Regions from separate parts of the Actinokineospora baliensis genome, predicted to be linked through region 1. Evidence: riboswitches for the same ligand, from Rfam matches in the RefSeq annotation. Region 1 holds a riboswitch; each other region holds the start of a gene.
What was found. A riboswitch is a leader RNA that binds a small molecule or an ion and turns the genes downstream of it on or off. The one in region 1 is predicted to bind cobalamin.

Region 2: another riboswitch for cobalamin. It lies ahead of metE (5-methyltetrahydropteroyltriglutamate--homocysteine S-methyltransferase); the one in region 1 lies ahead of JOD54_RS26930 (magnesium chelatase subunit D family protein).
Region 3: another riboswitch for cobalamin. It lies ahead of JOD54_RS17245 (ribonucleoside-diphosphate reductase subunit alpha); the one in region 1 lies ahead of JOD54_RS26930 (magnesium chelatase subunit D family protein).
Region 4: another riboswitch for cobalamin. It lies ahead of JOD54_RS21140 (CoA-acylating methylmalonate-semialdehyde dehydrogenase); the one in region 1 lies ahead of JOD54_RS26930 (magnesium chelatase subunit D family protein).

The regions. Positions count from the first base shown of each region.
Region 1 covers NZ_JAFBCK010000001.1:6,048,506-6,053,756, reverse strand. The annotation lists gene JOD54_RS26930 (magnesium chelatase subunit D family protein) at 1-1,700, opposite strand, end outside; cobalamin riboswitch at 1,728-1,897, opposite strand; gene cbiE (precorrin-6y C5,15-methyltransferase (decarboxylating) subunit CbiE) at 1,982-3,166, shown strand; gene cobM (precorrin-4 C(11)-methyltransferase) at 3,163-3,906, shown strand; gene JOD54_RS26915 (cobalt-precorrin-6A reductase) at 3,903-4,622, shown strand; gene JOD54_RS26910 (DEAD/DEAH box helicase) at 4,619-5,251, shown strand, end outside.
Region 2 covers NZ_JAFBCK010000001.1:4,976,610-4,981,860, reverse strand. The annotation lists gene JOD54_RS22780 (methylenetetrahydrofolate reductase) at 1-423, opposite strand, end outside; gene metE (5-methyltetrahydropteroyltriglutamate--homocysteine S-methyltransferase) at 450-2,717, opposite strand; cobalamin riboswitch at 2,823-3,036, opposite strand; gene JOD54_RS22770 (enoyl-CoA hydratase/isomerase family protein) at 3,138-4,181, shown strand; gene JOD54_RS22765 (hypothetical protein) at 4,205-4,897, shown strand; gene JOD54_RS22760 (hypothetical protein) at 4,916-5,251, opposite strand, start outside.
Region 3 covers NZ_JAFBCK010000001.1:3,653,065-3,658,315, forward strand. The annotation lists gene JOD54_RS17235 (SDR family oxidoreductase) at 1-481, opposite strand, end outside; gene JOD54_RS17240 (NAD(P)/FAD-dependent oxidoreductase) at 482-1,597, opposite strand; cobalamin riboswitch at 1,767-1,977, shown strand; gene JOD54_RS17245 (ribonucleoside-diphosphate reductase subunit alpha) at 2,084-4,414, shown strand; gene JOD54_RS17250 (ribonucleotide-diphosphate reductase subunit beta) at 4,411-5,251, shown strand, end outside.
Region 4 covers NZ_JAFBCK010000001.1:4,617,342-4,622,592, forward strand. The annotation lists gene JOD54_RS34405 (enoyl-CoA hydratase/isomerase family protein) at 1-284, opposite strand, end outside; gene JOD54_RS34410 (acyl-CoA dehydrogenase family protein) at 281-1,420, opposite strand; gene JOD54_RS21140 (CoA-acylating methylmalonate-semialdehyde dehydrogenase) at 1,428-2,927, opposite strand; cobalamin riboswitch at 3,090-3,264, opposite strand; gene JOD54_RS21145 (NAD(P)/FAD-dependent oxidoreductase) at 3,395-4,342, shown strand; gene JOD54_RS21150 (hypothetical protein) at 4,329-4,466, opposite strand; gene JOD54_RS21155 (MFS transporter) at 4,631-5,251, opposite strand, start outside.

The DNA.
Region 1 (5,251 bases):
CGCATCCGTTCAATGGCAAGCGTTTTCCGCGCCCGCAACAACCCGTCCGCCAGCGGGGTGCGCCCGCCGGTGCGGAGATCACGCAGCCGCGCGACAGCGGCCTCGACCGACGACGTGGGCGGCAACGACAACACGGCCTCACCGCCGCGGAAGGTCACCAGCCCGACCTTGTCCCGGCGCTGGTAGGCGTCGCGCAGCAAGGAGATCACCGCGCCGGTCACCGCGGACATGCGCTTGCGGGCGGCCATCGAGCCCGACGCGTCCACCGCGAACAGCACCAGGTTCGACTCCCGGCCCTCCCGCACCGCGCGCCGGACATCCCCCGACCGCACCACGATCCCCGGACCGCTGCGACCCCGCGTGTGCTGGAAAGGCGCCGCTGCGGTGAGCGTGCCGACCAGGTGGATTCCGGTGCCCTGGTTCTGCGCCGCGCGCAGCGCCCGGCCGGAACCGGCGCGTGACCGCGATCGCCTGCCCGGCGCGCCTTCGCCGACGCCGTCGAGTTGCAGCACCCTGGCCCGGAACGCCTCGTCCGGCCGCGAAGCCGCCTGCGACTGGTCGCCGCCCTGGGGTGCTTCGGCGTCTTGCTTGCCCTGATCCCCTTGGGGCGCCTCGGATTCACCCGGTTCCGGAGCGCCGCCACCGGGGCCGCTGTCGTCGGGGTCCCGGTCGGCCTCCTCGGCGGCGTCGCGCAACGCCTGCGACAGCTGCTCCTGGTCCAGTCCGGGCTCGTCGAACGGGTCACGCCTGCGCCGGTGCGGCAGGGCCAGCCGGGCGGCCACCTCGACGTCGATCTCCTCGACCGCGCCCGCCCCGCGCCACGCCGCGTGCGCGACCGAAGCCCGGGCAACCACCAGGTCCGCGCGCATGCCGTCTACGTCGAACGCCGCGCACACCGCCGCGATCCGGCGTAGCTCGGCGTCGGGCAGCACGACCTCCGGCAGTGCCTTGCGGGCGGCCACGATCCGCGCGGCCAGCTCCGCGTCCGAAGTGGACCAGGCATCGGCGAAGCCCGCCGGGTCGGCCTCGAACGCCAACCGCCGCCGGATCACCTCCGTGCGGGTGTCCACGTCGCGGGCGGCGCGCACCTCGACGGTGAGCCCGAACCGGTCGAGCAGCTGCGGCCGCAGCTCGCCCTCCTCCGGGTTCATCGTGCCGACCAGCAGGAACGACGCGGCGTGCGAGACCGACACGCCCTCGCGCTCGACGTGCGCGCGCCCCATCGCGGCGGCGTCGAGCAGCAGGTCCACCAGGTGGTCGTGCAGCAGGTTGACCTCGTCGACGTAGAGCACCCCCCGGTGCGCCGCCGCCAGCAGACCCGGTTGGTAGGCGCGGACCCCCTCGGTCAGCGCGCGTTCCAGGTCCAGTGAGCCGATGACCCGGTCCTCGGTGGCGCCGACCGGGAGCTCGACCAGCCGCGCCGGGCGGGTGTCGGAGTCGGGGGCCGAGTGCGGGCCGTCCGGGCAGGCCGGGTCGGGCGCGGCCGGGTCGCAGGAGAACCGGCAGTCCGCCACGACGCCCGCCACGGGCAGCAACGCGGCCAGCGCGCGCACCACGGTCGACTTGGCGGTGCCCTTCTCGCCGCGCACCAGCACCCCGCCGATCCCGGGGTGCACCGCGTTGAGCAACAGGGACAGCCGCAGGTCGGCGTGGCCGACGACCGCGGAGAACGGGTAGCCGGGCAGGGCTGGACGGGTCACGTCGTTCCTCACTCCGGGTCCGCGCCCGGGTCGGTGGGTCAGCGGGCGGAGTGTCCTGGCTCCCGGATCGCCGCGCCGCCCCGGCCTTCCCGAGTCGCCCCGGTGGCCAGCGTGGGGACGGCACTCCCCGGTCACAGTGGCGGGACCGCGCCGGACTCGCACCGGCTTCCTCGCACACCTGCTGTTCTGTCTTCAGTTGGCTCGCCAGGCATCGTCGCATCCGGCGGGGCTCGCGGCCAAGGCACGTGGTGGGGATCTCGGGTCGGTTAGGGTCTGGGCCCGTGGCGGTCTCGGTGGTGGGAATCGGTGCGGACGGTGTGGTCGGGCTCTCGCCCGCGGCGCGCGCCGAGCTGGACCGCGCCCAAGTCGTCCTGGGGTCGGCCCGCCAGCTCGACCTGCTGCCCGCCGAGGTCACCGCCGAACGGGTCGCGTGGCCCTCGCCGCTGGTCCCGGCCATCCCCGGCCTGCTCGAGCGCTACCGCGACCGGGTGCTGTGCGTGCTGGCCAGTGGCGACCCCATGTTCCACGGCATCGGCACCACGCTGTCGCGGTTCGCCGAAGTCCGGGTGTGGCCGCACCCGTCGTCGCTGTCGCTGGCGTGCGCGCGGCTCGGGTGGGCGGTCGAGGAGGTGGCCGTGGTCAGCGCGGTCGCACGGCCGGTGGAGCGGTTGCACGCCGTGCTGCACCAGGGACGCCGTGTGCTCGTGCTCAGCGCCAACAGTGCAACGCCCGCGGCGGTGGTCGCGTTGTTGCGCGACCGCGGGTTCGGTGCGAGCGCGGTCACGGTCTTGCAGGAACTGGGTGGGCCGGGCGAGCGGATCGGCACCGACTGGGACGACGTGTCGCCGCTCAACGTCGTCGCGATCGAGTGCGTGGCCGATCCCGGCGCTCGTCGGCTGCCGCGCGTGCCTGGCCTGCCTGACGACGTCTACGAGCACGACGGGCAGATCACCAAGCGCGAGGTCCGGGCGGTCACGGTGTCGTCGCTGGCGCCCGAGCCGGGGCAGCTGCTGTGGGACGTCGGCGCGGGGTCGGGCAGCGTCGGGATCGAGTGGGCGCGGACGCACCCCGCGTGCCGGGTGATCGCCATCGAGCCGCGCGACGACCGGGCCGACCGGGTCGCGCGCAACGCGGCCGCGCTGGGAGTGCCGGGCGTGGTCCTGGTCCGTGGTTCGGCGCCGGACGCGTTGGCCGGGCTGGAGCGGCCGGACGCGGTGTTCGTCGGCGGGGGAGTGACGGTCGAGGGTGTCCTGCCCGCGTGCTGGGCGGCGCTGCGGCCGGGTGGGCGGATCGTGGTGAACGCGGTGACGCTCGAGTCGGAGGTGCTCGTCGCGCGCTGGTACGCCGAGGTCGGCGGGACGCTGACCCGGTTGTCCGTCGGGCGGGCCGCCCCGGTCGGCGGGTTCACCGGCTGGCGGCAGGCCATGCCGGTCACGCAGTGGGTCGCGAGCAAGGAGCGGACATGACCGTGCACTTCATCGGGGCTGGCCCGGGTGCGGCTGACCTGATCACCGTGCGCGGGCGCGACCTCATCGCTGCCGCGCCGGTCTGCCTCTACGCGGGTGCGCTGGTGCCCGAAGAGTTGCTGGCGGTGTGCCCATCCGGGGCTCGCAAGGTCGACACGGCGAACCTGACGCTGGACGAGATCGTCGCCGAGATGGTGGCAGCGCACACCGCTGGCCACGACGTCGCTCGGTTGCACTCCGGGGACCCCTCGGTGTTCAGCGCTATGGCCGAGCAGATGCGCCGCTTGGACGCCGCTGAGGTGCCTTATGACGTGACTCCTGGCGTGCCCGCCTTCGCCGCCGCTGCCGCGTCCCTTCGGCAAGAGTTGACCGTGCCCGCCCTAGGGCAGACCGTGGTGCTCACTCGAACTGCCGCCCGCGCGACGCCTATGCCTCCGGGTGAGGACCTAGACACGCTAGGTCGCTCCCACGCGACGATGGTGCTGCACCTTGCCGTGCAGCGCATTGACGAGGTCGTCGCCGAGCTGGTGCCGAACTACGGGGAGTGCTGCCCGGTCGCCGTGGTCGCGCACGCTTCGCGCGCGGAGGAGGTCGTGCTGCGGGGGACGCTGGCTTCCATCGCGGCCCAGGTCCACGCCGCGGGGATCAAACGGACCGCGGTGATCATCGTCGGGCGCGTGCTCGACCCGGGTGGGTTCCGTGAGAGCCACCTGTACTCCGCGGAGCGGGACCGCCCGTGAAGGTCCTGGTCCTGGGAGGTACCGGCGAGGCGCGGGCCCTCGCGGCCGCCCTTCACACCAGCCCGGAGCACACCGTCGTGTCGTCGTTGGCTGGTCGGGTCCGCGAGCCGCGGTTGCCGGTCGGTGAGGTCCGCGTCGGCGGCTTCGGTGGGCCTGCTTTGCTCGCGCAGTGGCTGCTTGAGCACGGGATCGCCGCGGTGGTGGATGCCACGCACCCGTTCGCCGAGCGAATCAGCGCCTCCGCCGCCGAAGCCGCTCTTATCGCAAGAGTCCCGCTGCTCATGCTCCGCCGCCCCGGCTGGGCCTCCCGCTCCGGCTGGCACTGGGTCGACAGCCTCTCCGAAGCCCGTACCACCGCCGAACGCCTCGGGGACCGCATCTTCCTCACTACGGGCAGGCAGGGCCTCGCGGCGTTCACCGATTCCACCCGCTGGTACCTGATCCGCTGCGTAGACCCGCCGGAAGTGCCTATGCCCGCGGGCGCCAAACTTCTCCTCGACCGCGGCCCGTACACAGTGGACGGCGAACTCGCCCTACTCTGCGACCACCGCATAGACGTTCTGGTCACCAAAGACAGCGGCGGTCCTCTCACCGCTGCGAAGCTGGAAGCCGCCCAAGCCCTCGACCTCGCCGTAGTGGTCGTCCGGCGCCCCCCACCCCCACCTGCCATCCCCCTTGCCGAGACCGTCGACCAAGTCCTGGCCTGGCTCCGGTGATCACCGGGCTGGACCGCTGCGCGGCCACCGTGGAGTCAGCCGGTGGGGTCGCGTTCCACGGCGACGCCCTCCCCGATGGGGTTGAGCTGGGGGAGTTGGTGTTGCCGGGGCGGATCGTGGCGGCGGTCCGGTTGCCGATCGCGGACGCCGTGCCGGTGTTGACGCGGGCTCGGCGGTCGGTGGGGTGCCACCCGACGGCGGTGTTCTGGGGTGAGGTCGTGGTGGTGGCGTTGCGGCAGGTGGCGCGGGGGGCGTTGAGCGGCGACGACCGGGAGCGGTTGGCCGAGTTGGCGGAGCGGATGCCGGTGGACGCGCACGTCACCGCGGCTGAGCCGCTGGCCGTGGTGCGGATGTTCGTCGAGGCCATCGCCGGGCCGCCGCCGGAGGACGTGTTGCGGGTGCTCGGGGGGCTGCGGTTGTCGCTGCGGCTGGACCCCGACGGGACGTGTGTGCCGCAAGTACACCTCGCCGGGGTCGTCGTCGACGCCGTCGAGGTGGCCAAGCGCGGCGACGAGCAGGCGCGGGCGACCCTGGTCGACGCCCTGCACCGGGTCGCGCGCCGTTGGCCGCCGATGCGCAGGCTGCTCGACCACGACGTCCCTGACCGCCTGGCGTTGACCGAGGCCGAG
Region 2 (5,251 bases), 1.1 Mb from region 1:
GAGCTCGGCGGCGTAGTTGACCCCCGCGGGGTGGCGCACCCACTCCCCCGTGACATCACCTGGCGGGTCGCCGCGCACGGCGAGGACGTTGACCACACCCGCGTCGGCGAGGCGCCCGATGATGGAGCGCAGTTCCCCGATCGAATGGTTCACCGCCGTGAGGTGGGCCACGGGGAGCATCGTGGTCTCGCGGGCGATGCGTTCGGCGACCGCGACCGTGTTGTCGCGGGTCGATCCTCCCGCGCCGTAGGTCACGGACACGAAGTCCGGGCGCAACGACTCCAGTCTGCGCACGGTGTCCCAGATCCGTTGGTCGTCACCGGCCTTGCGCGGCGGCATGAACTCCAACGACAGCGTGGCCTTGCCCGCGGCCAACCGCTCGCGGACGGTGCGACCCGCCCCCGCGGCGGGTGGGTTGCCCACCCGCCGCGGGGATAGTTGGTGCGAGATCACGCTTCGGCCCGCACCCGGGTGGTCGCGGCGACCAGGTTGGCCAGGGTGGCGCGGACCTCCGGGTAGCCGCGGGTCTTCAGGCCGCAATCGGGGTTTACCCAGAGGCGGTTGGCCGGGAAGTCCGCGGTGGCCGTGCGCAGGTAGCCGACGATCTCGTTGGTGGTGGGGATTCGGGGGGAGTGGATGTCCCAGACGCCGGGGCCGACCTCGTTGGGGTAGGTGGCGGCGGCGAGGTCGGCGACGATGGCCATCTGGGAGCGGGCGGCTTCGAGGCTGATCACGTCGGCGTCCATGTCGATGATGGCGCGGAGCACGTCACCGAACTCGGCGTAGCACATGTGGGTGTGGATCTGGGTGTCGTCGCGGACGCCGGTGGTGGCGAGCTGGAAGGCGGTCACGGCCCAGTCGAGGTACGCGGCGCGGTCGGCGGTGCGCAGCGGCAGGGTCTCCCGCAGGGCGGGCTCGTCGACCTGGATGACCGCGATCCCGGCCTCCTCCAGGTCCGCGACCTCGTCGCGCAACGCCAACGCGACCTGGCGCGCCGTCTCCCCGCGCGGCTGGTCATCGCGCACGAACGACCACGCCAGCATCGTCACCGGGCCGGTCAACATCCCCTTGACCGGGCGCGGCGTCAGGCTCTGCGCGTAGGTCGACCACTGGACCGTCATCGGCGCGGGCCGCGACACGTCGCCCGCGATGATCGGCGGCCGGACGTAGCGGCTGCCGTAGGACTGCACCCAGCCGTGCCGCGTGGCGAGGAACCCGTCGAGCTGCTCGGCGAAGTACTGGACCATGTCGTTGCGTTCGGGTTCGCCGTGCACCAGCACGTCCAGGCCGAGCTCCTCTTGGTCGGTGATCACCGACCGGATCTCCGCCCGCATCGCCTCTTGGTACGCCTCGTCCGACAGCCGCCCGGCCCTCAGCTCGGCGCGCGCCTTGCGCAGGTCAGCGGTCTGCGGGAAGGACCCGATCGTGGTCGTCGGCAGGTCGGGCAGGCCCAACCGGTCCTGCTGGGCCTGCCGCCGCGCCTCATAGGGGCGATTGCGCCTTACGCCCGCCTCCTCCCGGTCCCGCACCGCGGCGACCCGCACGATCGGCGATGCGGCGCGCGAGGCCAGCCGATCGGCGTTGCGCCGCAGGGCTTCCTCGACCGCCGGGCGCCCCTCGACCAGGCCGTCGCGCAGGGTGACGATCTCCGCGAGCTTCTGCCGGGCGAACGACAGCCAGCTGACCACCTCCGGGTCGAGGTCGCGCTCCAGGGTGACGTCCAGCGGCACGTGCAACAACGAGCACGAAGGCGCCACGTCGACCGTGCCCGCCAGCTCCTGCAGCCTCTCCAGCGCACCCAGCGCGGCGGCCAGGTCCGCCGCCCAGATGTTACGACCGGTGACCACGCCCGCGACCAGCCGCTTGCCCTGGATCCCGCCCAGCGCGGCGAGGTCGTCGAGGTTGGCCGCCGCGGGCCCGGTGAAGTCGATCGCGAGCCCCTCGACCGGGGCGGCGGCCAGCACCGGAAGGGCATCACCGAGGCGGTCGAAGTAGGACGCGACCAGGATCTTGGGCCGGACCCGCTCGGCGGCCAGCACCGCGTAGACCTCGGCGACCCGCTCGAGCACCGCCTCGGGCTGGTCGGTGACCAGCGCGGGCTCGTCCAGCTGCACCCACTCCGCGCCTGCCGCACGCAGCTGCCCGAGCAGGTCGGCGTAGAGCGGGACGATCCGGTCGAGCAGGTCCAGCGGCTGGGCAGAGCCGGTGGGGTCCTTGGCGAGCAGGAGGAAGCTGACCGGCCCCAGGACGACCGGGCGGGTGAGGATCCCCTGCTCCAGGGCCTCGGCGAACTCGGTGAGCGGCTTGGTCGGGTCCAGCGTGAAGGTCGTGTCCGGCCCCAGTTCGGGCACGAGGTAGTGATAGTTGGTGTCGAACCACTTCGTCATCTCCAACGGCGGCACGTCGGCGGTCCCCCGCGCCATCGCGAAGTAGCGGTCCAGCCCCTGGGCCACCGCAGCGTGCCTGGCCGGGATCGCGCCCAGCAGCCACGCCGTGTCCAGGACGTGGTCGTACAGGGAGAAGTCGTTGCTCGGGATGTCGTCCACGCCCGCGTCCCGCAGCTCGGCCCACCGCTGGGACCGCAGCTCCCTGGCCGCGTCGAGCAGCGCGTCAGCGCCGGTGCGCCCGGCCCAGTAGGCCTCGGTCGCCTTCTTCAACTGCCGGTTGGCACCCTGGCGCGGGTATCCGTGCACGGTCGCACGACTGGTGCTTGTCACGGGGCTCTCCTTCGCGAGTCCACGTGGACCACCGCGAGGAGCGCACGCCAAACCAGGCCGGTTCAGCACAGACCCACCCGCGAGGTCTCAGCCAGCGCCCCGCGGTCGCGGGACGCACAGCGGGCAGGTCTTCGGACTCGCGGGCACGCCGGCACACGCCGGGTTCCTACTGGCCGTCGCTTCCCAGACCCACCGGGCCCAGTGCCGATGACGGCGGTCGTTCCCACTCACCGCTGCGGGGCAGTCCCGGATTCCCACCGGGTTCCCTCTTGCCTCGACCACCGCACGCGGTGGTCGAACCAGCTGCACCACCACCCTAGCCCCTGGACCGCCGCCCCTGTCCAGCACCGATCACGGTCGCCCGCACGGCTACGGTTTACCCCTACCCGATGTCGAAGGAGACAACGTGCCCATTGCTCGGTGGCTGTCGTGAGTGACAACGTCCGGTTCGACGTCCGTGGTGGGCTTGGCCGGGTCACGCTTGACCGGCCGCGGGCGCTCAACGCCCTCGATCACCCGATGGTGCTGGCGATCACCGAGCAGCTCGACCGCTGGCGCGACGACTCGGCGGTGCGTGCGGTGCTGATCGACGGGGCGGGCGAGCGGGGGCTCTGCGCGGGCGGGGACATTCGGTCGATCTATGAGGACGCGCGGGCGAGCGGGTCGGCGTCACTGGCGTTCTGGGCTGACGAGTACCGGCTGAACGCGCTGATCGCCCGGTACCCGAAACCGTACGTGGCGTGGATGGACGGCATCGTCATGGGCGGCGGGGTCGGTGTGTCCGCGCACGGGAGCCACCGGATCGTCACCGAGCGCTCCAGGGTCGCCATGCCCGAGGTCGGCATCGGCTTCGCCCCCGACGTCGGCGGCACCTACCTGTTGTCCCGGGCGCCCGGCCAGTTGGGTACCCACATGGCGCTGACGGGTACCGCGGTGTCCGGGGCCGATGCCATCCACTGTGGACTCGCCGACCACTTCGTCCCGAGCTCCCGCTTCCCCGACCTGCTCGACGCCCTCACCACCGGCACACCGAGCGAAGCGATCGCCGCGGTCGCCGACACTCCCCCACCGAGCCGCCTCGCGTCCGACCAGGGCTGGATCGACCACTGCTACGCCGCCGACTCGGTGGAGGAGATCCTCGCCAACCTCCACGACGGCGGCGAAGCGGCTGTCGCGACGGCGAAGGAAATGGAGGGCAAATCACCGACGGCGTTGAAGGTGACGCTGCGGGCGTTGCGCACGGCTTTGGCGCTGCCCTTGGAAACCGTGCTGGCCCAGGAGTACCGGACCTCACACCGGGCGTTGCGGTCCGCGGACCTGGTCGAGGGCATCCGCGCCCAGATCATCGACAAGGACCGCTCACCCCGCTGGACCCCCGCCTCCCTCACCGAGGTGACCGACGACCTGGTCGACACCTACTTCACCACCCTTGGCACCGCCGAGTGGACGGCCGGTTCCCGCTGACGCGGCCGCCTAGGATGTCCGATATGCGCCAACCAGGAGTAGAGCGGCTGCCGCTGGGGCCCGAGCGGTGGTTGGTCGACCTGCCGCAGCCCGCTCGACGAGCGGACGGGTGTCCACTGAGCGCGATCCTGCCGCCTGGCTACTCCTGCTATCTGCGGTTGTTCTCCCCTTTCGTGCCTTGGGAAGCCGACCGGGCAGCAACCGCCGAGCGGCGGACCTGGCGCCACTTCGCCGAGAAGGCCGGGGTGGTCTACCACGCCGAACTGGGCTGGAACACGCTCCGACCGGTCCTTCACCCGGGCGACCAGGACACCGGGTGGGAGGTCGACGAGGGCAGGATGGACCCGCTCGTGCGCGACCGGCTCCGCAGCCACCTCGCCAGGCACACCACAGAACCGGTCTTCGTCTACTTCGGACTCGCGGCTGAGGTGCTCGGTTCACCACCGCTGCTCTACCGGGCACCGGTCGAGGCGTTCGAGACCGCGGTGGAAGCGGCGTCCCAACTCGTGGGCAGGCGGATCGCGGACCCCGAGTACATCTGGCCCCAGGCCCGCGCCTGGGTTGTCGAAACCGACTACGACCTGACCTCGTCCTACCTGGCCTGCGACACCGCCCTCTCCGCCGAACTCCTGGCCGATGATGGACTCGAACTGCTCCCAGCCACCCTCCACACCCGAATCGACACCGCCTCCGACACGATCAACCGACCGCGTTGAGGCGTCGACGGCGGATGCTCAGCGGAAGGTGAACTTCCAGTTGCCCGAGACGCGGTAGAGCCCGCCGGTCACGACCCGCCTGGTTCCGGTTCCGGCTGCCACCCGGCTGCTCGTCAGGCGGGCCGCCTTGATCACGAAGCCGCTGCCGTCGAGGACGTAGAAGTTGATCGGCACGTCCCACTCCCAGGTCTTGCGGCTGGCTTCGCCGTAGATCACGACGTCCGTTCCGTACACGGGCAACTCCACGGTCCTGCCGTGGGTGTGGCCCGCCGGGATGTTGATCCAACCCGCGGAATGGCCCGCGTCCCGCGACCCGATGCAGACCGCTACGGAGATGCTCGTGCCGCACTCGTT
Region 3 (5,251 bases), 2.4 Mb from region 1:
CGTCGCCGACCGGCAGCACGATCGCGTCCCGCGCGCGGATGGTCGGCGCCCACTGCGCCACGTTCTGCATGAACGTGTTGGAGCGCAACAGGGTGTACCGCAGCCCGGACTCCAGCACCGCCTGGTCGCCCTCGCCGTGCTGGCGGTGCACCGACACCGGTGACGCGGGATCGGCACCCAGCGCCGACATCCGCACCACGTGCTGAACCCCGGCGCGTTTGGCGACGTCCACCAGGCCCCGGTGCACCGCGCCCTGGTCCGGGTGCAGCGGGGTCAGCAGGAACAGGTCGCTCACGCCGTGCAACGCTTCGCGAAGGCTCTCCGGCCGCTCCAGGTCCGCTTCCACGACCTCGACCAGCTCCCCGGCGGGCCGCCGTCCGCCGGGGCGAACGACCGCGCGCACCCGGCAACCGCGGCCGACCAGCCGCGACACCAACCGCAGGCCAACGGTTCCGGTGGCCCCGGTGACCGCGATGACCATCTACGCCGCCTCGAGCGCGTCCGCACCCGCGCGCTCCAGCGCCTCGGGCAGTTGGTCCTTCTCCGCGGCGTCGGCGAGCAGTTCGCCGAGCGCGGGTGCCATCTTGAACAGGTTGTGCCCGGCGATGGTCGTCACCCCGGGTCGGTGCCAGGCCCGCAGCGCGTCGCTTCCCTTGGGCAGCTTGGTCATCACGCACACCCGCGCGCCGACCGGCTCCGGGTCCAAGCCGGGCAACGCCTTCGCCACGTACGCGCTGACCCGCCGCACGTGCTCCTCCATGTCGGTGCCCGGGGGGAGCCCGCCGTCCGGTCCAAAGGGGACATCGACGGCGGGGCCGATCATCCCGACCACGTACGTGCCGGTCGCGCCGATGGGGGAGCCGTACACGTTCACGCCGAACTCGCCGGAGATGTCCACCCAGCAGGGCAGCGGCGTGCCTGCGAACTCCGGGCGCACCCGGAAGTGCGGGCGCGCGTGCAGCGCGCTGCGCACCGGGATGTCGAACCCGACGCTCGCGCCCAACCGGGTCACCGCCGTGCCCGCGCAGATCACCACGTGCCTGGCCCGGTAGATCGCCTCCGTGGTCTGGAACTCCGCTCCGTCGCCGTCGGAAGGCACCGTGACGCTGTGCACGTCGGCCTGGACGATCCGGTCGCCGACCCAGTGCGCCAGCGCATCGATCGTCCGCTTCGCCCTGATCGCGCCCGCGCCCGGGTCGACCAGCAGCGGCGTGCCCACCCGCGCCAGCGCGGGGAACACCTCGCCACCCACCGCACCGGGGACGAACGAGTGCTCGACCCGCTGCGCCGCCATCCCGGTGACGTGCGAATGGTCCATCCCGTGGTACACCGCGCCTTCCGGCCCGATCAGCTCGCGCCCGAGCCGCTGCTCCCAGCGGGCGAACCCGCGCCGCCCCTCCACCGCCATCGCCACGTGCAGCTCGTTGTCGTGCCGGTGCCGGAACGTCCTGGTGAGACCGCCCGAGAGCCCGGCGCCCGGCGGCCGCCCGTCGAACACCAGCACGTCGGCCCCGCGCCGCACCAGCGCCTCGGCCGTGGCCAGCCCCAGCACCCCGGCCCCGATGACCGCGATGTCGACTTCCCGTCGGTGAGTCATGTCCCTCTCCCGCGCCGAAGGTCCACCCCTACCCCTCCGAGCCTCGCGCCGAGGGCTCCCCTGCTCCATCCCGTGTTCGCGTGATCTGCCGAGAACCAGGCCCCGCCCCGCTCGGGGCCTGGGCGACACACCCACTACATGTGGGGTCCCGGAACCGTCGGGACGGCCATGTATGGTGCCGACAGCTGGTTCGGCCGCTCAGCCAGAGCGGTCGTCGCAAGAGGGAACCCGGTGCGAGTCCGGGACTGCCCCGCAGCGGTGAACGGGAACGAAAGCCGTCAACGAAGCACTGGACGCCCGCGTCTGGGAAGCGACGGCCGGTAGGCGCCTGCCCAGGCACGCCCGTGAGTCCGAAGACCTGCCAGCACCCCGCCCGCGACCCGCGGGCGGGTGTCCGCGGCCCCGTGGGAGGGCGTGAGGACGTGGCGGTCGCGCGCGCCCGTGTCCTCCTCGACCCCGGGGCCCAGGCTCGCGAGGAGACAGGTTGTGACGACCGTCGACACGGTCACCACCATGCGGGTGCGCAAGCGCGACGGGGCGCTGGAGCCCGTCGACGTCGACAAGATCGTGCGCGCCGTGCGGCGCTGCGCGGAGGGGCTGCGCGAGGTCGACCCGCTGCGGGTGGCCACCAAGACGATCAGCGGTCTCTACGACGGCGCCACCACCGCCGAACTGGACCGGCTGTCCATCCAGACCGCCGCCGAGCTCGTCGCCGAGGACCCCGAGTACTCCCGGCTCGCCGCCGGGCTGCTCAGCGCCTACATCGACAAGGAGGTCCGCGGCCAGGGGGTGCACTCGTTCAGCCAGAGCATCGCCCTCGGGCACGCCGAGGGCCTGATCGGCGACAGCACCGCTCGGCTGGTCGCGGCCAACGCGCGCAAGCTCGACGACGCCATCGACCTCACAGCGGACCGCCGGTTCGAGTACTTCGGCCTGCGTACCGTCTACGACCGCTACCTGCTGCGGCACCCGTCGCGCCGCAGCGTTGTCGAACTGCCGCAGTACTGGCTGCTGCGAGTCGCGTGTGGCCTGTCGCACACCGCCGCCGAGGCGATCGACTTCTACCGGCTGATGTCGTCGCTGGCCTACCTGCCCAGCTCCCCGACGCTGTTCAACTCCGGCACCGTGCACACCCAGATGTCCTCCTGCTACCTGCTGGACTCCCCGCGCGACGAGCTCGAGTCGATCTACGAGCGGTACGCCCAGATCGCCAGGCTCTCGAAGTTCGCGGGCGGCATCGGCGTGCAGTGGTCGCGGGTCCGCTCGCGCGGCGCGCTGATCAGGGGCACCAACGGGCACTCCAACGGGATCGTGCCGTGGCTGCGCACGCTCGACGCCTCGGTCGCGGCGGTCAACCAGGGCGGGCGGCGCAAGGGCGCGGCGTGCGTGTACCTGGAGACCTGGCACCCCGACATCGAGGAGTTCCTGGAGCTGCGCGACAACACCGGGGAGGACGCGCGCCGCACGCACAACCTCAACCTGGCCAACTGGATCCCCGACGAGTTCATGCGCCGGGTCGAGGCGGACGCGGACTGGTCGCTGTTCGACCCCGACGAGCTGCCCGAGCTCGTCGACCTGTGGGGCGACGACTTCGACCGCGCCTACCGGGCCGCCGAGGAGGCCGGTCGCGCGGTGCGCACGGTCAAGGCGCGCGAGCTCTACGGCAAGATGATCCGCACCCTGGCGCAGACCGGCAACGGGTGGATGACCTTCAAGGACACCGCCAACCGCACCTGCAACCAGACCGCCGAACCGGGCGACGTGGTGCACCTGTCCAACCTGTGCACCGAGATCCTGCAGGTCACCAGCGACGACGAGACCGCGGTGTGCAACCTCGGGTCGGTCAACCTCGGCGCGCACGTGCTCGGTGACGAGGTGGACTGGGAGCGGCTGCGGTCCACTGTGCGCACCGCGGTGGTGTTCCTGGACCGGGTGATCGACATCAACTACTACCCGACCGAGCAGGCCGGGCGCGGCAACCCGCGCTGGCGTCCGGTCGGGCTCGGGGTGATGGGCCTGCAGGACGTGTTCTTCAAGCTGCGCCTGGCTTTCGACTCTGAGGCCGCCCGCGAGCTGTCCACCCGCCTCGCCGAGGAGATCTACCTCACCGCGCTGGAGACCTCGGCCGGTCTGGCCGCCGCGGCGGGCGCGCACCCGGCGTACTCGCGGACCCGGTCCGCGCGCGGTCAGCTGCAACCGGACCTGTGGGGTGTCACGCCGACGCAGACCGAGCGGTGGGCCGCGGTGCGCGAGCGCATCGCCGAGCACGGCCTGCGCAACTCGTTGCTGGTGGCGATCGCGCCCACCGCGACGATCGCCTCCATCGCGGGCTGCTTCGAGTGCATCGAGCCGCAGGTGTCCAACACGTTCAAGCGCGAAACGCTGTCCGGTGAGTTCTTGCAGATCAACTCGTACCTGGTGCGAGAGCTCAAGGGCCGTGGCATGTGGACTGACGAGGTCCGGGCCCGGCTCAAGCGCGACGAGGGATCGGTGCAGGGGCTCACCGAACTGCCCGACGAGGTGCGGTCGTTGTTCCGCACCGCGTGGGAGTTGCCGCAGAAGGCGCTGATCGACCTGGCCGCCGCGCGTGGCCCGTACATCGACCAGAGCCAGTCGCTGAACCTGTTCGTGGCCTCGCCGACGATCGGCAAACTGTCCTCTATGTACCGATACGCCTGGCAGAGCGGCCTCAAGACCACGTACTACCTGCGTTCCCGCCCGGCGACGCGCATCCAGCAGGCCACCGTGACCGCGGCACCCGCCGAGGCCATCGCCTGCTCCCTGGAAAACCCCGAGTCCTGCGAGGCCTGCCAGTGACCACGCTCGAGAACACCACCCGCAAGCACGCCCTGCTCGACCCGGGCATGGACCTGACCCTGCGGCCCATGCGGTACCCGCAGTTCTACGACCGCTTCCGCGACGCCATCAAGAACACCTGGACCGTCGAAGAGGTCGACCTGCACTCGGACCTGGCGGACCTGGCCAAGCTCTCGGCCGCCGAACGGCACCTGGTCAACCGCCTGGTCGCGTTCTTCGCCACCGGGGACACCATCGTCGCCAACAACCTCGTGCTCAACCTCTACCAGCACGTCAACGCCCCGGAAGCCCGCCTCTACCTCTCGCGGCAGCTGTTCGAGGAGGCGGTGCACGTCCAGTTCTACCTGACGCTGCTCGACACCTACCTCCCCGACGACAACGACCGCGCCGAGGCGTTCGCCGCCGTGGAGACGATCCCGTCGATCCGCGCCAAGGCCGAGTTCTGCTACAAGTGGATCGACTCGATCTCCGCTCTGTCGCGTTTGGACACCCGGGAGGACAGGCGGGGTTTCCTGCTCAACCTCATCTGCTTCGCCGCCTGCATCGAGGGCCTGTTCTTCTACGGCGCCTTCGCCTACGTGTACTTCCTGCGCTCCCGAGGCCTGCTCAACGGCCTGGCGTCGGGCACCAACTGGGTCTTCCGCGACGAGTCCATGCACATGGCCTTCGCCTTCGACGTGGTCGACACCGTCCGCCGCCAGGAACCCGACCTGTTCGACGACGACCTCAACGCCCAGGTCCGCCAGATGCTGCGCGAGGCGGTCGACGCGGAGACCCAGTTCGCCGAAGACCTGCTCGACCAGGGCGTGGCGGGCCTGTCGGTACCGGACATGCGCG
Region 4 (5,251 bases), 1.4 Mb from region 1:
CGGGAGATCGCGGCGTTCATCCGGTACTCGTCGGCCCAGAACGCCAACGATGCCGTCCCGCCGGTGCGCGCGTCCTCGTAGATCGACCGGATGTCGCCGCCCGCGCAGAGGCCGCGGTCGCCCGCACCCTCGATCAGGACCGCTCGAACGGCCGGGTCGTGCCGCCAGCGGTCGAGGTGCTCGGTGATGGCCAGGACCATGGCGTGGTCGAGGGCGTTGAGCGCCTTGGGCCGGTTGAGGGTGATGTGGCCGATGCCGCTGTGCACCACGAAGTCGACGCTCACGAGGCCTCCCGCAGCATCCGGCGGGAGATGATGACGCGCATGATCTCGTTGGTCCCTTCCAGGATCTGGTGCACCCGCAGGTCGCGGACGATCTTCTCGATGCCGTACTCGGTGAGGTAGCCGTAGCCGCCGTGCAGTTGCAGCGCGTCGTTGGCCACGTCGAACCCGGTGTCGGTGCACAGCCGCTTGGCCATCGCCGAGAGCTGGGTGGCGTTGTCGTCGCCCTGGTCCAGCGCGTCCGCGGCCCGCCACAACAGGGTCCGTGCCGCCTCCAGGCCGGTGCGCATGTCCGCCAACCGGAACCGCAACGCCTGCGCCTCGACGAGTTTCGCGCCGAACGCCGAGCGTTCGGTCAGGTGCCGCACCGCCTTGCCGAGCGCGGCCTCGCCGCCGCCGAGCGAGCAGGCGGCGATGTTGAGCCGCCCACCGTCCAAAGCGGACATGGCGACCGCGAACCCGACGCCCTCGCCGCCCAGGATCGCCGACGCGGGAACGCGAGCGCCCTCGAACAGGACCTGGCGGGTGGGTTGGGCGTTCCAGCCCATCTTGGCCTCGTTGGGCCCGAACGACACACCGGGGGTGTCCCGGTCGACGATGAACGCGGAGATCCCACGCGCCCCCGGCCCGCCGGTCCTGGCGAGCACGACGTAGACGTCCGAGGTGCCCGCGCCAGAGATGAACTGCTTGACCCCGTCGAGCACGTACTCGTCGCCGTCGCGGCGTGCCCGGGTGCTCAGCGCGGCGGCGTCGGAGCCTGCGTCGGGTTCGGTGAGGCAATAGCTGCCCATGGCGTCCATGGTGGACATCCGGGGCAGGTAGCGGTGCCGCTGGTCGTCGGTGCCGAAGCGGTCGATCATCGTGGCGACCATGTTGTGGATCGACACGTACGCCGCGATCGACGGGCAGCCGGTGGCCAGCGCCTCGAACACGAGCACGCCGTCGAGCCTGCCGAGCTCGGACCCGCCCACCTCCTCGGGCAGGTAAAGGCCGCCGAGGCCCAGTTCGGCCGCTTTGCGGAGCACGTCGACCGGGAAGTGCTTGGCCTGGTCCCATTCCACCGCGTGCGGGGCCAGGTGTTCGGCGGCGAAGTCGGCCGCTGTCTCGCGCAGCGCGCGCTGTTCGTCGGTCAGTCTCATCGGTCGCCTACTTCATCGTGGGGATCACGAAGCTGGCGCCTTCTTTTGCGCCGGACGGCCAGCGGGAGGTGACCGTCTTGGTCTTGGTGTAGAAGCGGATCGAGTCCGGCCCGTGCTGGTTGAGGTCGCCGAAACCGGACCGCTTCCAGCCGCCGAAGGTGTGGTAGGCGATCGGGACCGGGATCGGCACGTTCACCCCGACCATGCCGGTGTTCACCCTGGCGGTGAAGTCGCGCGCGGTGTCGCCGTCGCGGGTGAAGATCGCCACGCCGTTGCCGTACTCGTGCTCACTGGGCAGCCGCAGCGCGGCCTCGTAGTCGTCCGCGCGGACGATCGTCAGCACCGGGCCGAAGATCTCCTCCCGGTAGATCCGCATCTCGGGCGTGACCTTGTCGAACAGGCTGCCGCCGAGGAAGAACCCGTTCTCGTGGCCGGGAACGACCAGGCCACGCCCGTCGACGACCAGCTCGGCCCCCTCGGCCACCCCGATGTCGATGTAGTCGCGCACCCGGTTCACCGCCTCGGCGGTCACCAGCGGCCCGAAGTCCGCCGTCTCGTCCAGGGCCGCGCCCACCTTGAGGGTTCGCACCTGCTCGGCGAGGCGCTCGACCAGCGCGTCCGCGGTCGCCTGACCGACCGGAACGGCCACCGAGATCGCCATGCACCGCTCGCCCGCCGAGCCGTACCCGGCGCCCACCAGCGCGTTGACCACCTGGTCGAGGTCCGCGTCGGGCATGATGACCATGTGGTTCTTGGCGCCGCCAAAGCATTGCGCGCGTTTGCCGTGCGCGGCGGCGGTCGAGTAGATGTACTCCGCGATCGCCGACGAGCCGACGAACCCAATCGCCTCGACGCGTGGGTCGGTCAGCAGCGCGTCCACCGCTTCCCTGTCCCCGTTGACCACCGAGAACACCCCCGGCGGCAAACCCGCCTCGCTGAACAGCTCCGCCAACCGCAGCGGCACCGACGGGTCGCGCTCGGAGGGCTTGAGCACGAACGCGTTCCCGCAGGCGATCGCGGGCGCGGCCTTCCACAACGGGATCATCGCGGGGAAGTTGAACGGGGTGATGCCCGCCACCACGCCCAGCGGTTGGCGCATCGAGTAGACGTCGATGCCGGTGCCCGCGCTGTCGGTGTACTCGCCCTTGAGCAGGTGCGGGATGCCGATCGCGAACTCGACGACCTCCAACCCCCGCTGGATGTCGCCCTTCGCGTCGGCGACGGTCTTGCCGTGCTCGGAGGACAACAACCGCGCGAGACTGTCCTCTTCGGATCGGACGAGCTCGAGGAACCGCATTAGCACCCTGGCACGGCGCTGCGGGTTCCACGCCGCCCACTCGCGCTGCGCACGAGCCGCGTCGTCAACCGCGGCGCCGACCTCGGCCGCGGTGGCCAGCGGAACCCTGGCCTGGACGGCACCCGTGCTGGGGTCGAAGACGTCGCCGAAGCGGCCCGATGTTCCCGGAACCGGTTTCCCGGCGACGAAGTGGTGGAGTTCGGTGGTCATGGCATGCCTTTCGCGAAGGAGCGCAGGACTGAACCGCCCGGGTCGCGCCTCGTGGGGCGACCGGGCTCAGGGCAGGACGGACCTACCGCGCCGGAGGCGGGCGGTCGGCGACTTTCGCGCAGGCAGGACGAATCCGCATGCGTTCAGCTCCATCCTCGTGGACGAACACGGCTGTCCATGGCCGGTATCCTGGCTCCCGGATCGACGGCCGCCCCGGCCTTCCCGGCTCGCGCCAGTGGCCTTGAAGTGGGGCGTCGCTCCCCGGTCACAGTGGCGGGACCGCGCCGGATTCGCACCGGCTTCCCTGACACCATGGACCTGAGGACACCCTAAAGTAGGAAGTCCGACCATGTCGACCCCCTGGGGTCACCCCTGAACGAGCGGGCAACCGCCACGGCCGCGACCACTCCTTGCCAGAACGGCAAGCCGGTTTGCGTACTGGCCGCTGTGCGGGTGAACTGGTCGGCATGGATGAACAGTGGGACGTGGTCGTGGTCGGCGGGGGAGTGGCGGGACTGAGTGCCGCCTTGATGTTGGGCCGTGCTCGGCGGCGGGTAGTGGTGGTCGACGCGGGTAGTCCGCGCAACCGCTTCGCCGATCACATGCACGGTGTGCTCGGCCACGAGGGCGTCGATCCCCGCGAACTGGTCGCGCGCGGCCGGTCCGAGGCGGCGTCCTACGGCGTCGAGTTCCACCCCGGCCGGGTCGAACGGCTCGACGAGACCGGAGCTGGGGTCGTGGTCACCGTCCCCGGGTCGGGGCAGATCTCGGCGAGGGCCGCGATCGTGGCCACCGGCCTGTCCGACGACCTGCCCGACATCCCCGGTCTCGCCGAGCACTGGGGTGCCCGTGTCCTGCACTGCCCCTACTGCCACGGCTGGGAGGTCCGCGACCAGCACCTCGGCGTGTTGGTCACCTCACCGCTCGGGCTGCACCAGGCCGAGCTCATCCGCCAGTGGAGCCCGCAGGTCACGGTCTTCGCCCCCGCACTGGACGAGTCGGTCGAGGCCCGCCTGCGCTCACGCGGGATCGACCTCGTAGCCGACCCGGTCGTGTCAGTCTCCGGCGAAGGCCCCCTCGTCGTACACACCGCCCGCGACACCGAGGTAGCGGTGGACGCCCTGTTCACCACCGGCACCCCACGACCGCACGACGACTGCCTCAAGCACCTGAACCTGCGCCGCGCGGACACCCCATTCGGAAGCTTCCTCGCCGTCGACCCCCTCACCGGCAAAACCAGCGGCGACCGCATCTGGGCCGTGGGCAACGTGGTCAACCCCGGCGCCAACGTCCCCATGTCCATCGGAGCGGGCGCGGCGGCCGGTGGCGCGGTCAACGGCGCCCTGGTCACCCAGGAGTTCGACGCCGCACAGGCGACACCCGCGGACCTTCACCGATCGGTCACACCTCGGTGAAGTTGCCCGCACCGTCGTTGCGGAAGTGCCGGACCCGCAGGTCGAGTGTGCCGGAAAGGTCGAAGGGGTCCGAGATCACGCCGACGTCCGGGTCTCCGTCATTCTCGAGGTCGACGCTGAACATCTCGTACCAAGTCGCCCACGACTCCCATGTCGGGGCTGGCCTCCATCCCACAGGCGGACCTCTTACACACCACGATCAAACGGGCCCGGCCAGGTGGCGAGTATTCGTACCTCGAGCACGGACTTGGCGGCCACCAACAAAGTGTTGGTGGCCGCCAAGTCACGTCATGCCGTGGCAGCGGCCAAGGTGTGCTTCGCCGGGTCGGGTTGGCGTGGATCCGTGAACGTGGCCATACCGGGTACAAGAAGCGTGAGCAGTGCGGCGACGATGACCACGACCCCGCACACCGTCAGGACGAGCGTGCCACCCGCGGCGTCGATCGCGGCGGGGAGCAGCGCCAAGCCAAGAGGGCTCATGCCGTAGGAGACGAGGAAGTCGAGAGCGGAGATCCGGGCTTGGAGGTGTTGGGGGACTTCGCGTTGGATGGCCGTGAACCAGGGGATGTTGAAGATCTCGATGCCCGCGCCACCGATGGCGCAGCAGGCGATGATGATCCAGCTGTGGTGCGCGAAGGCCAGCGCGAGCGGGACCAGTCCGTAGCTGCCCAGCATGATCATGGCTGGAACGCCGGGGCGTCGTGGGCGCCAGCGGCTCATCAACACCGCCCCGCCTGCGGCGCCGAAAGAGTAGGCGCCCAAGGCCGCGCCGATGAGCCAGTCGCCGCCGAAGCGTTCTTGGCCGATGATGGGGAGCATGAGGTACTTCGCTGCCTCGCCGAGGGCGAGCCAGACGACGAGGGCGACCAGGCCGGCGAGGAACCACCGGTGTTTGCGCGCCTCTCGCAG